DNA from 4 places in the Sporomusa sp. 246TCP1 genome. Region 3 is predicted to be linked to each of the others. Evidence: riboswitches for the same ligand, from Rfam matches in the RefSeq annotation. Region 3 holds a riboswitch; each other region holds the start of a gene.
The links. A riboswitch is a leader RNA that binds a small molecule or an ion and turns the genes downstream of it on or off. The one in region 3 is predicted to bind cyclic di-GMP.

Region 1: it holds a riboswitch for cyclic di-GMP, as region 3 does, so the genes downstream of both, AC1ECB_RS25845 (methyl-accepting chemotaxis protein) here and AC1ECB_RS25240 (FHA domain-containing protein) in region 3, are expected to answer to the same signal.
Region 2: it holds a riboswitch for cyclic di-GMP, as region 3 does, so the genes downstream of both, AC1ECB_RS11990 (methyl-accepting chemotaxis protein) here and AC1ECB_RS25240 (FHA domain-containing protein) in region 3, are expected to answer to the same signal.
Region 4: it holds a riboswitch for cyclic di-GMP, as region 3 does, so the genes downstream of both, AC1ECB_RS16065 (HD-GYP domain-containing protein) here and AC1ECB_RS25240 (FHA domain-containing protein) in region 3, are expected to answer to the same signal.

Annotation. Positions count from the first base shown of each region.
Region 1 covers NZ_CM170492.1:5,478,881-5,482,051, forward strand. Annotated here, with positions in the region: gene phoU (phosphate signaling complex protein PhoU) at 1-405, shown strand, start outside; cyclic di-GMP riboswitch class I at 810-897, shown strand; gene AC1ECB_RS25845 (methyl-accepting chemotaxis protein) at 1,269-3,171, shown strand, end outside.
Region 2 covers NZ_CM170492.1:2,500,312-2,503,482, reverse strand. Annotated here, with positions in the region: gene AC1ECB_RS12000 (4-hydroxy-tetrahydrodipicolinate reductase) at 1-405, shown strand, start outside; gene AC1ECB_RS11995 (glycerate kinase) at 479-1,630, shown strand; cyclic di-GMP riboswitch class I at 1,683-1,767, shown strand; gene AC1ECB_RS11990 (methyl-accepting chemotaxis protein) at 1,924-3,171, shown strand, end outside.
Region 3 covers NZ_CM170492.1:5,348,886-5,352,056, reverse strand. Annotated here, with positions in the region: gene AC1ECB_RS25250 (FHA domain-containing protein) at 1-278, opposite strand, end outside; gene AC1ECB_RS25245 (PP2C family protein-serine/threonine phosphatase) at 259-1,065, opposite strand; gene AC1ECB_RS25240 (FHA domain-containing protein) at 1,243-1,941, opposite strand; cyclic di-GMP riboswitch class I at 2,096-2,181, opposite strand; gene AC1ECB_RS25235 (tetratricopeptide repeat protein) at 2,599-3,171, shown strand, end outside.
Region 4 covers NZ_CM170492.1:3,381,913-3,385,083, forward strand. Annotated here, with positions in the region: gene AC1ECB_RS16055 (hybrid sensor histidine kinase/response regulator) at 1-210, shown strand, start outside; gene AC1ECB_RS16060 (EVE domain-containing protein) at 300-716, shown strand; gene AC1ECB_RS16065 (HD-GYP domain-containing protein) at 860-1,912, opposite strand; cyclic di-GMP riboswitch class I at 2,228-2,314, opposite strand; gene AC1ECB_RS16070 (glycerol-3-phosphate responsive antiterminator) at 3,062-3,171, opposite strand, start outside.

The sequences.
Region 1 (3,171 bases), 130 kb from region 3:
GGCCTTAAGATTACTACCGATTTGGAACGAATGGGTGACCATGCCTATGATATCGCCAAAATAGCGTTGGCCATGAATAAGCAATCCTTGATTAAACCGCTGGTTGATATTCCCCGTATGGCGCAAATGTCGCAAAAAATGCTTAAGGATTCTCTGGAAGCCTATACTACTCTTGATATTACGCTGGCTGAACAGGTGTGTTTAAACGATGATGAGGTTGATAATATCTATAATCAGGTATTTAGAGAACTGTTGACCTATATGATGGAAGACCCCACAACTATTAGCCAGGCCACACAGCTCATCTTTGTTGCCCGCTATCTGGAACGAATTGCTGACCATGCCACTAATATTGCAGAATGGACAGTGTATTTGGTAACAGGGCAGCGGCGGCGGAAAAAATAGAATGTAGGCAAATAGAACAGGCGAGATTGCTACGCTGGCGCTTGCAATGACCAGGGATGTCATTGCGAACAACGCGAAGTAATCTCGCCTTTTTTATGTATGGAATCATATTAGGATAGAAAAGCACAAAAGGGATGCATTTTTTGGGGTAATTATCATTGGGAATTATAAACCGATAAAAACTAAATAGTTCATTTATTTTGTTGACATATGTTTGTTTATGTATTAATATTTATGTAAAATATGACACTAGATATAAAAATAGTAATTTTTGTTATGATTTGATAACAACCATCAGATTTTATCATGGAATTTATAAAAACTTTTGCGCTAAATAGTAGATCTATGGGCATGGTAAAAATATAGTTCAAAGAATAAAATGAGTCAAAGAATCGTTTCTTTGACTCCCATAGTTGCAAACTTATCGAAAGGTAAGGACGCAAAGCCATGGGTCTATTGTACCACGGGTACTATGATTGCCAGGTTGCCGTTTTAGTTTAACTAAAATGTTTTAAACCAGACTAAAGCGAAGTCTGGTTTTGTTTTTGTAGGGACAATATGAAATACAAAAATAGCGATACGAGTGAGTCGCAGACGTAGAAAAGCATAAAAGAAATTGAAAAAATGTGATGAAAGGTGAATGAATTAATTTGTATTGAAGTCTTTTGTACTCTAGTGGCATAGATATGTGCTGCTGAAAGGGGGGATGTATTATATAAAAATGCGTAGTTATAAGAAACCAACGTGCTTATTGACATGTAATTTGTGGTTGCCTGTAATTTAGTAGTAAAACAAAATAATCTTAAAGACAACGGTTTCATTCCGATTTGTGCTTTGAGTGGATTGAGGGGTATGATTATAAGATGAAGGTTACCAGTATTAAAGTAAAACTACTTTTAATTTTTTTGCCATTCGTTATAGTATCTTTTGCCATATTGTCTGGAACAGGTTACTTTTTATCCCGGCAGGCTTTAAGCCAGAGCGTGGAAGATACTGCTATGTCAATAGGAGCTGATTACTCTCATCGTATTGAAAGTCATATCAATGGTGCAAAAGTTCAATTGGAATCATTTTCAAGCATTAGCCCGATATACAATCCTGTTGATGAACAGACACTTGTAAAAAACTTGAATGATTGTTCTAAACATTTAGAGGGCTTAGCAAATATAATATACCTTTATCCCAGTGGTTCAGGATTACGTCCAGATGGCAGCAAAGTTGAAGCTGGTGACAGGGAATATTTTAAAAAAACAATAGCAACCTCTAAGCCGGTTGTTTCAGATGTGATAGTCAGCAGAACCACTGGGAAAGTGGGCATTAATGTTGCCGTTCCTGTTCTCAATCAGGGACAAATAACCGGTGTGCTTACGGGGTCTATGGCTATGGACAGTCTTGCTGAACTGGTGAAAGAACTTAAATTTCAGGATTCGGGATATGGGTATATTCTTGATTCGACAGGTACTATTATTGTAAATCCTCACAATAAGGATGTTGAAGGGAAATTAACTCTTAGCAGTAAGACTATTAATCCAGATTTAAATTTAAAAGTAACAGAACTAGATAATAATTTAGTGAATTTATTTAATAAAGCCGCCTCTTCCGGAAACCAGGTACGAGGGGAATACATTTCCGAGGAGGGGGTTAACGTCATTGGTATAATAACTCCAATTAATCTAACAAGCGGGAACCGCTGGTTCATGGTGGTGAATGCCCCGAAAGAAGAGGCACTACACGAAGTCAATGCGTTAATGTGGGCAATGTTGTCAGTATCAATTGTTTGCCTGGTGGTGGCAAGCATATTTGTTATAATAATTAGTCGTCGTATTGCTAATCCCATAGCATTAATTAGGGATGAATGCTTGCTATTAGCAAATGGTGATTTAAGAGAACGTAAAAGGACGATTGTTTCGCATGATGAAATTGGTCAGTTGGTCAATGGGTTTGCTGATATGCGGAACAATCTATATGCGCTAATTTTTAAAATAAAAGATTCAACAAGCCAAATGGCTGATATCTCGTGCAATATGGCGGAAGGAGCAAACCAAAATGGCGAGACAGCCAATAAGATTGCTATAACTATAACTCAAATAGCTGAAGGGGCCACACAACAGAATAAACAAATTATTGAAATTCGAGAGAAAGTGGAAGCTACTAAAGAACATGTTCATGCCGGCCTTGCAGAAGCAGTTGCAACACTGGAGTATGCCACAGGGACTTCACAGGCTACTAATGAAGGAGTAAAATCGTTGCAAGCAGCAACTGATCAGCTGACTTGTTTACAAGATATTGTTAAATCTGCAACTGGATCAATGCAAAATTTGGGCCGAAGGTCACACGAAATCAGCAGTATAGTGGACATTATTACTGGTATCGCGGGACAGACCAACCTATTGTCCCTCAATGCGGCCATTGAGGCAGCAAGGGCAGGAGAGCATGGCAGAGGCTTTGGTGTAGTAGCAGAAGAAGTTCGGAAATTGGCCGAACAATCAGCCCATGCGGCAACGCAAATAAGTAACCTTGTACAAGATATCCAATCTGAAACAGATGCTACGGTTCGTATTATGGAAGACAGTATGGCGCAGGTTGATTTGCAGGTAAGTAATTTTGACACTGTTGGGGAAGTCATTAAAAAGGCGACCGATGCAATTGTGCAGTCAGAAAGAAATATTAGTAGTTTGCAGAGTCATTTGGAAATCCTTGAAAAATATTCGATAAACGTTCAGGAGGCCGTTGCAACTATTGCTGAAGTTGTTGAGGGGACAGCAG
Region 2 (3,171 bases), 2.8 Mb from region 3:
CAGGTACTATATTCTCCAAACATTACGTTAGGAATTAACGTTTTGATGGTAGCAGCTCAAATTTTGCAAAAAATAGCCCCTCACGCAGATATTGAAATTGTAGAGGAACATTTTAAAGGAAAACGCGAAGTGTCTGGAACGGCAAAGAGAATTGCGAATTTACTAGGTCTCAATGAGGAAGAACACCTAAATTCTATTCGTGTTGGTGGAATTGTTGGGCGTCACGAGATCATCTTTGGGATGCCTAATCAGACTATACGGTTGCAGCATGAAAGCATAAACAGGGCAGCCTTTGGTCAGGGGGCTATTTTTGCAGTGAAATGTCTTATAGGCCAACCTCCAGGACTGTATACTATGGAAACAATAATTGCAGAGATGTTTAGACAAAATATTCCGGTATATTAGATTGCTCTGAGACATAATCATTTAAAGTTAATTAAAAGAAAATGACCTGATACAAGAAAGGGTTAGGTAAGATATGCGCATTGTAGTTGCACCAGATTCATTTAAGGGTAGTGTGTCAGCAGTGGATACTGCAAATGCCATTGAGAAAGGAATTCGTCAAGTTTTTCCAGAATCAGAAGTCATAAAGCTGCCAATAGCTGATGGTGGGGAAGGAACAGTAGAAGCCTTAGTAACGGCTACTGGCGGTCAAATTATAGTTAAACCTGTAGTCGGACCGCTTGGTGATATGGTAGATGCCCTTTGGGGTATTGTGGGAGACGGCGAAACGGCCGTTATTGAGATGGCGTCTGCCTCAGGTTTGCCTCTTGTACCTAAGGATAAGAAAGATCCCCGTATTGCTACTACCTATGGTACAGGAGAATTAATTAAAGCAGCTCTTGATAGGGGTCTAAGAAAAATCATTATTGGTATTGGCGGCAGTGCTACTAATGATGGCGGCAGCGGTATGGCGCAGGCATTAGGAGTAAAATTCCTGGACGCTAAAGGACATGAACTTCCGTACGGAGGAGCCGCTTTAGCCAACCTGGATTGTGTCGACATGTCGGGAATTGACATACGGCTTAAGGATACAAAGATCATGGTGGCTTGTGATGTAGATAACCCTTTGTGCGGACCAAAAGGTGCATCTGCTGTGTATGGGCCGCAAAAAGGCGCTAGCCCGGAAATGGTTGTCCAGCTTGATGAGGCTTTGCGGCATTTTGCCGGAAAAGCACAAAAGGCAACAGACAAAGAGGTAGCAGAATACCCAGGAGCAGGTGCCGCCGGTGGACTTGGTGCCGGATTCCTGCTTTTTACCAACGCTAAACTGAGGCCAGGCGTGGAAATTGTTCTTGAGGCCATTAACTTTGAAGCGATAGTGAAATCGGCTCAATTTGTGATCACTGGTGAAGGACGCACCGACTTTCAGACGGCTTTTGGCAAAGCCCCTGTAGGAGTGGCTAAATTAGCCAAAAAATATAATGTTCCTGTATTGTGTATTTCAGGTGGCTTGGGACAGGGACATGAAGAGGTGTTAAAACAGGGGATTGACGGAGTGATGAGTATCGTTCCCGGCCCGATGTCTTTAGATGAGTGTATAGAGCGCGGAACAGAATTAATTGAAAAGGGAGCGGAAAGGCTTTGTTATATTGTTAAAGCAGGCATGCAAATAGGAGGACGGAATTAACATTTTAGCTAGACTTGTCATATAAATGGTGGTAAAATTTACATGAAAATAGTTGAATGTTAAGCAAACTCATTGAAAAATGAGGACGCAAAACCGTGGGTCTAAGACAAAAATGTTATGGCTGCCAGGTTGCAAATTGAGTTAGAAACTCTAATGCAATCTAGTAGCCTATTAATTTTGAAAGGAGTGGGTCAAATGCTGTAGTGTTTCAACCTATTATTTTTTCTGATAAGGTTTTCATGACCTAGTATAACGAAGAAATGGTATTGACTATGAAAGAAGGCGCGAACTGCATGTTTAAAAATCTAAACACAGCAACAAAAATTATCAGCCTTATTATAATAATGGCTATTGGAATGGGATTAATCGGTTTTACGGGTTTCTACTTTAATCAAAAAGCAAATACGGACGTGACTAAAATTTATGAAGATAATTTACTGCCGATCAAATGGATAAATTCATTTAGAGTCAATATTAGAGCTGGAGAAGCTATTACTGTACAATTGATATTATTAAATATTGGTAAAGATCAAGAACAGAAATTTACTCAACAGTTTGTTAAACTTAAAGATGAAAATGATGGTATAATGGCTAATTATGAAAAAATGAATCTTGATCTGGCCGAAAGAGAAAGAATTTCCCAAATAAAAGAAGCATTAAACTCATATAGAATCGAACGCCAAAAATCTTTAGATATAGCATCTACTGGACAAAAATTAGATGCCTACGAATACTATAGGAATTATGCTTTACCTCATCTCAATACTATGAATAAGCTCTGTGACGAACTTGCAGAAAATGATGCTAAAACAGCAGATGTGATAAACATTCAGAATGATTTGGATTTTGCTTTTGCTAATAAAATGCTTATTTGTATCCCGTTAATATCCATGATACTTGCTTTAGGATTAGGATGGTGGGTAGCAACAATAATATCCAAACCACTTACTGCAGTAGTTGCCAATGTGCAAGAGATTGCGAATGGAAACTTAAACGTACAGGACATTAGCTTTGATTCTAAAGATGAGGTAGGTCAGCTAACTAAAGCTGTTAATAGTATGGCTGAAAATCTTCGAATTCTTATAAAAAATGTAGCTCAGACGGCGGAGCAGCTAGCGGCTTCATCCGAACAGTTAACAGCAAGCGCGGAACAATCTGCACAAGCTGCAACCCAGGTAGCTTCAACAATCGCAGAAGTAGCGAGTGGAGCAGAAAAACAATCAAAGGCTATTGATGATACGTCAATTACAATTAACCATATGTCGGCCAATGTCCAACAAGCGGCTGCGGACAGTAGCGTTGTGGCAAGCACTACAAACAAAACAGCTGAAACGGCACAAAATGGTCTGGGGGCTATCGCCAAGGCTAACGAACAAATGAGCAGTATAGAAAAAACAGTAAATAATTCCGCAATTGTTGTCGCGAAGCTAGGAGAGCGCTCTAAGGAAATTGGACAAATTGTTGATACTATATCTGGTATAGCCGGGCAGACGAATTTGCTTGCTTTAAATGCCGCCATAGAAGCCGCTAGAGCAGGAGAA
Region 3 (3,171 bases):
ATAATGCTGTCACAGATTTTAATGGTGTCTCCAGGTTCGAGCAGGACAGCCTCATTAACCTGTCTGTTATTGACAATAGAAGGGCTATTTCGATTGCAAGTCTCTAGCCGGACTTTTCCCCCTGGTAAAATTGAAATGCGAGCATGAAACTCTGCAACCATAGCATTATCAATAATTAAATCACAAGTATCATTTTTACCGACAGTAAAATCAACTTTTCCCTTAAGAATTAGCCTCTTACCTCGCCCTGGACCGGCGTTAACGACTAAAGCATACATTTTTTCCTTCCCCCAAGCACTGACCTTGTTGTGAATTCTCTACTTCTAAAAAAACGGCCATTGCCGTATAGTTGTCATACGCTCCGGTTGCTCTAATTTTCAAGCGATTTTCCATGCTTTCCAACCATTGATTCGGTGTATCAGCCGCCATTAGGTCTGCCTCCATTTCAGATTCAAATACATGCTCCCAGAAGCCATCAGTACATAGAAAAAAACATTCATTGCTTCCAATATCTGAGTATTCTATTATTTCTGGATTAAAGTACTCTTTACTACCCAAACATTTAGTCAGTTTATTACGATTGGAATCAAAGCGTATATCTTGATACTTTATTTTACCTGCATCTACCAATACCTGTGAAACACTATGATCTTTAGTACAAGAAGCAACACAACAATTCTTGAAATGATATAGCCGTGAATCACCAACATGGCCCCATACTGCCATATTAGAAGTTAGGAGTAATACAGTAATTGTTGTACGCATACAAAAAAGTCTTGGATTTCTTGCTTGTTCCATAAGAATGGCATTTTGAGCTTGTTCGATATACCATTGTAATGCTTTTTTTGAAACCTCCGGATTTTTATCAAAAGCCCTGATCACATTGGTAACCGCCAACTCTGAAGCAATCGCACCACCTTCATGACCTCCCAAACCATCTGCAATAACCCAACAGCCAAAATCCCTACTCTGGGAAACTAAATAACCACAGTAATCTTCTTGCTCTTTTCTCCCCCCAACATGAGAAAAAAATTTTGGCTCTGATGTAATATAATGTAGGCTCATGTAACCATCCCCATATTTCAGTACTTAATAACATACTAAAGTCAGTTCTTATCATTTCTTTAACTAATCTTCTTAGTTACTCATCTGTAAACTTATATATATATCTAGTATACTTGAGCCTTCTATCCAGTTATATTACAAACAAATTACAGTTTAATAAAAAAAAAATAGATCGACTTATTTAGGCAATTCGAGAATACATCCCCGACCTCGAATTGTTTTTAAAATCGAACTATAGGTTCCCAATTTTTTCCTCAGGCGAAAAATTAGAATATTAACTTCTTCAGTACTAACATCTAATACGCTGTTTTCTAAAGCACGCTCTTTCCATACTTCATTCATGATGGTATCATGAGAAATCACTTTATCACGATTCTGATAAAGCAAAGCAAATAACTCCCATTCTTTAACAGATAGATATACCTCTTGTCCATTGATTACTAATTGCATTTTATCCAAATTAACAAGAAAAGAACTATCTAATAGGGTTTCGCGCTCCTTCTCAGACTGAAGTTGTCCAATGGACGGGTCAATTGTATTTTCAGACATCTGTGGAAGAACAAACCGGAAAATAGCAACGTCCCCAGCAAGACTAATCCTATCCCCATCATGTAGACTCACTTCATTCGAGGCCTCAACTCTTTCATAGTTAATCAGTGTTCCATGGCGACTGCCAAGCTCAGACAACATCCATCCGCCATTACGAAACTCAATAACACAGTGGCTGCGGGAAATTAAAAGATTAGTAAAACTTATTTCGGGTACAAAAGAAGCAGTCATTCTACCTATCAAATTCTTATTGATTTGTAACGGCAAAATCGTACCAACTTCATACGGAGTACCCTTTTCAATTATAAGAAAAGCTACATTTTCCACTATATTTCCCCCAGGCTTGAGGTAGTAATATTGAAGATGATTTGCACCTATAGCTCACAAGGGTAGCCTTATTTACAAATCATCACAATACATTCTGAACATCTACCTTACTATAGCACTGATAAACAAAAAAACTGCCAGTACTAATAGTCAAATTAGCAACCTGGCAATCATAGATAAAAATCTTTAGACCCATGGCTTTGCGTCCTTACCTTTCGGATAAGTTTGCCCATATAATATTCTCTATTAAACAAGTAACCAATAATAATCAAAACAAAATTCATACAATATTTTTTATATTTTACATTTTTCTTTTAATTCCTTCTATGCATTGGATTTTTTGTAAAATTTGTGAAAGAATTCGTGTTTTTAAAAAATTTTGACGGTTTTTCTAAATATAAAAGGCCAGTCAAGGTGGATTACCTTCATCCTAATCGGCTCATTATTATTCCTACTATTCAGTTATATATTGCATAGCAGTTGATCTTTATCTGTTATATAATTGTAATTCAGCAGTAATGTTGTCACTAAAAAATATTTAATATACTATTACCTATAGATTGGTTTATTCCTATATAAATTACTCTTATACTTAAGAGGAAATAAAGGAATTTTGTGGTATAAAAGTAAGATATACAAATAACGGAGTGTGGTTACATGTTTATTGAAAATTATTTTTGTCGATTACTTGCTAGCCTATTACTATTAACAGTTATATTACTCCCTTCACCTTCTTTTGCTGAAGTTAAAGAAATCATTGCAGAAGGTACTTATATTATGGGTGATGGTGAAACTCCTTCTGTTGCTCAAGAAAGAGCTGTAGTCGAAGCAAAGCGTACTGCTATTGAGCAGGCAGGTACATATCTTGAGAGTTTTTCTGAAGTTAAAAATATGCAATTAACTAAGGATGAGATAAGAACTTTTGCATCAGGCTTAATTGAGACTACCGTGCTCGATAAGAAGCGTGATATTGTTGGCGATGAAGCATTTAAGTTCTGGGTTAAAATTCGCTGTACAGTGAGTACAGATAACGTCCAGGCAATGCGAAATAAAATCCAGGATAAACAAAGCCTCGATATGTTAAAGGTAGTACAAGAAGACTATAAAAGGGCTATGCAGGAGATTACGGCACTTAAACAACAATTGGCACAAGCAAATTCTGTTGAAGCAAAAAAACAAGTCGAAAACAAGATAGCACAAAATGAGCAGTCTTTCACTGCTATTCAATGG
Region 4 (3,171 bases), 2.0 Mb from region 3:
CAAGATAACGGCGCAGGTTTTGATATGAAATATTCAGCCAGATTGTTTAACATATTCCAAAGACTTCACTCCAATAATGAATTTGAAGGTTCTGGCGTTGGGTTAGCAATATGCCAAAAAATACTTAAACGACACCATGGCACGGCATGGATAACAGGAAAAGTCAATGAAGGAGCCAGCTTTTATTTTAGCTTAAGAAAAAAACCTTAAAATAACAGGCAGAAAAATAGCCTCCGCTTTTAAGTGAATTTTCCATGTAATATATATCTAATTACAAATTAGTAGGAGAGTGATGAAAAATGGCCCACTGGCTTGCCAAAACCGAACCGGAAAGTTTTAGCTATGCTGATCTGCAACACTTGGGGCGTGATCGCTGGAATGGTGTAAAAAATTTTACCGCACTAAAACATATAAAAAACATGAGACTAGGTGACCAGATCTTTATTTATCACACCGGCAAGGAAAAGGCAATCGTCGGTGTAGCGGAAATAGTCTCTCCCCCCTACCCCGATCCTGATGAAACCGATAAACGTTTTATTGTCGTAGATGTTGAGCCTCGATACTCCTTAGACCGGCCTGTAACTTTAAAAGAAATTAAAGCTACTGCTACTTTCCAGAAATGGGATCTTGTGCGTCAGTCACGTCTCTCAGTTATGCCTGTTACACAAGAACACTGGGAATTGATACATTCAATGGCTAAGAACTATTCCCTGTAATATTTCCTCAAGTTTTTTTTGCGTTCTTGTCGATAGATAACCATATAACCAGCTATTGTTGCACCGGCAAATAACACCAAGATCCCAATTGTTAAATAGTACAGCACCTTTAACACTCCCATTCAAGCCATTAATACTATTTATCACCCAACCCCTGTAATGCATAATTCTTCTTGTTGCAGATCCAAAAGTTTGCCATTTTGTGTACAGACAACTGGCTTGGTAAAACCTCTGTCTCTGGCATAAAAGGCAATAATATCTGCTTTTTGTCCATTGCTTAAAATCACACTGCTCCCTATAAGATAATCCCGCATATTATCCATGAAGGTCAAGCAGAAAACAGGTTCAAGCTTTTCAAACAAGTCATCTGCCAATATATCAAGCGCCTCAAACGGCGTCATTTTACGACGGTATACCCGATCGGATGTTATCGCATCATAGACATCAGCAATAGAAATAATTTTGGCCTCAGCACAAATTTCATCGCCGATAAGACCAAGGGGATATCCGCTACCATCCATCCGTTCATGGTGCTGCCAAATTCCGAGTTTAATATTCTCAGGAATTCGAGCATCTTTAAGCACTTGATAGCCATCCTGAGGATGCTTCTTAACGGCGGCAAATTCTTCATCAGATAAACGTCCTGGTTTATTTAGTATGGACAAAGGAACAATCAGTTTGCCAATATCATGGAGCAGGCCGGTTAAAATTAGTTTTTTCAACTCAGTACCTTTGTAGTTGCACCACTTACCCAAAATTCCGGTAATTATAGCAACATGTAAGGAGTGATTAAAGGTATTCTCACTATAACATCGTATATCATGCAAATGCTCCAAAACTCCAATTGTTTCTGCCAAAAGGATAATTTTTTGATCGACGAGTTCCTGCATTTCGGCAATTGGAACCTCTCTAAATTTTTTAATATGTCTAAATGCATGAACAATTTTATCAATTGTTTCAGTATAACCCTTTGCAAACTCAGTCTTAGTCATATGAACAGCAATTACTTTCTCCTGCATTTTCTCAGTGGAATCATCAATATTAATAGCTGGCACCCCCCAATTTCGAAGGCTGTCTATTTGCGATTGATTGAGAACAGCTCCCTGGGTCAATAATTTTATAAACCCATCCCCAGCTATCACATCCCTACCTGTGCACATGCCAGGAACTAAATCTTTTGTAAAAATTAAATTCATGCGCAGACCCCCTGGTAATACATGACTATTAACAGTCAGCATCGATAATTATTTAAGATCAAAGTTAGCTGGTCTCTGTCTCTTCCTCCAAGTTCGTATTTCGACATAGTCTGTTGCATTTTGGAATATACTTTTTGGGGGATAAGCCTTTGAATAAAAATATGACAATATCAGACAAAATGCAACCAATCCTATTAAAATGATATATAGATTTTCCATTACTATATTCATGCAGTCCTCCTTGTAATCATTTTTGGAAAATAAATGGCACCAATCTATAAACAGACTGATGCCAACATGTACAATTCTTTACGAATCGGCAACCTGGCAGTCCTAGACCAATCTGTCCTTAGACCCATAGCTTTGCGTCCTCATCTTTCGATAAGTTTGCCTAGAAAATTTTGTATGATTATGTATATTAACGGAATTTCAGTTGTAATTTTACACCAAGATAAACTAATAGTCAACGTACTAATTAGGACTAAAATCTCTGTTTCTAGGATATTAGTCCCATTTTGTCTAGCATTACTTTACATAACACATATTTTCTAATCCTCAGCACCTCAATAATTGCCATAAAAGCACATTTTAGCCCTCAAACAGTGCTTTTTTTGTTTTTCTACAAAATAATAATGTATGTAACATAAACTTATCACAAATGCCAGTAAATGTCAATTATTCGATTAGATAAAATAATTTATCTAATCGAATAATTGCTCTCTGTATTAGAATAGTATGGTAATTATTTACTATTACGAAGTATACTGCGATAAAAAACTATCTCCAGCAAGGAAGGAAGCTGTCAAAATCATTATATGACAAAAAAAGACACTTTCAAACATAACGGTCGCGAGTGTCACGGGGACATGAGTGTCACGGGGACAGGTCCATCGACACACCATTGCTATTATATTGCTTCCTCGTAATGTCTGCCTCTCTTTTATCTCAGTTTTGTAAATAATAGTTAAGGATTTCTACATCAGTTGCTTTCATACCATCGCAGCCCAGCGACCAATATTTTGAAAGAATGAGAGCCCGAAGGCTCTCATATAGTTGCGTTACTTCTTACCTATCACCAAGCTTACGTTGAAGAAAAAGCTTAATTGTCGGATAGCCTTTTCCCAAACAAACCACGTAATTGCTTGGCTTCTATATTGTCAAAAGGGGTTTTGCTGTCAAATTTGCAACCGAAAAGTTCCATAAACTTGTAGTACTTGTATCAGCACCTACAGCACCTGCCTTGAGTATTTGTTTAATAT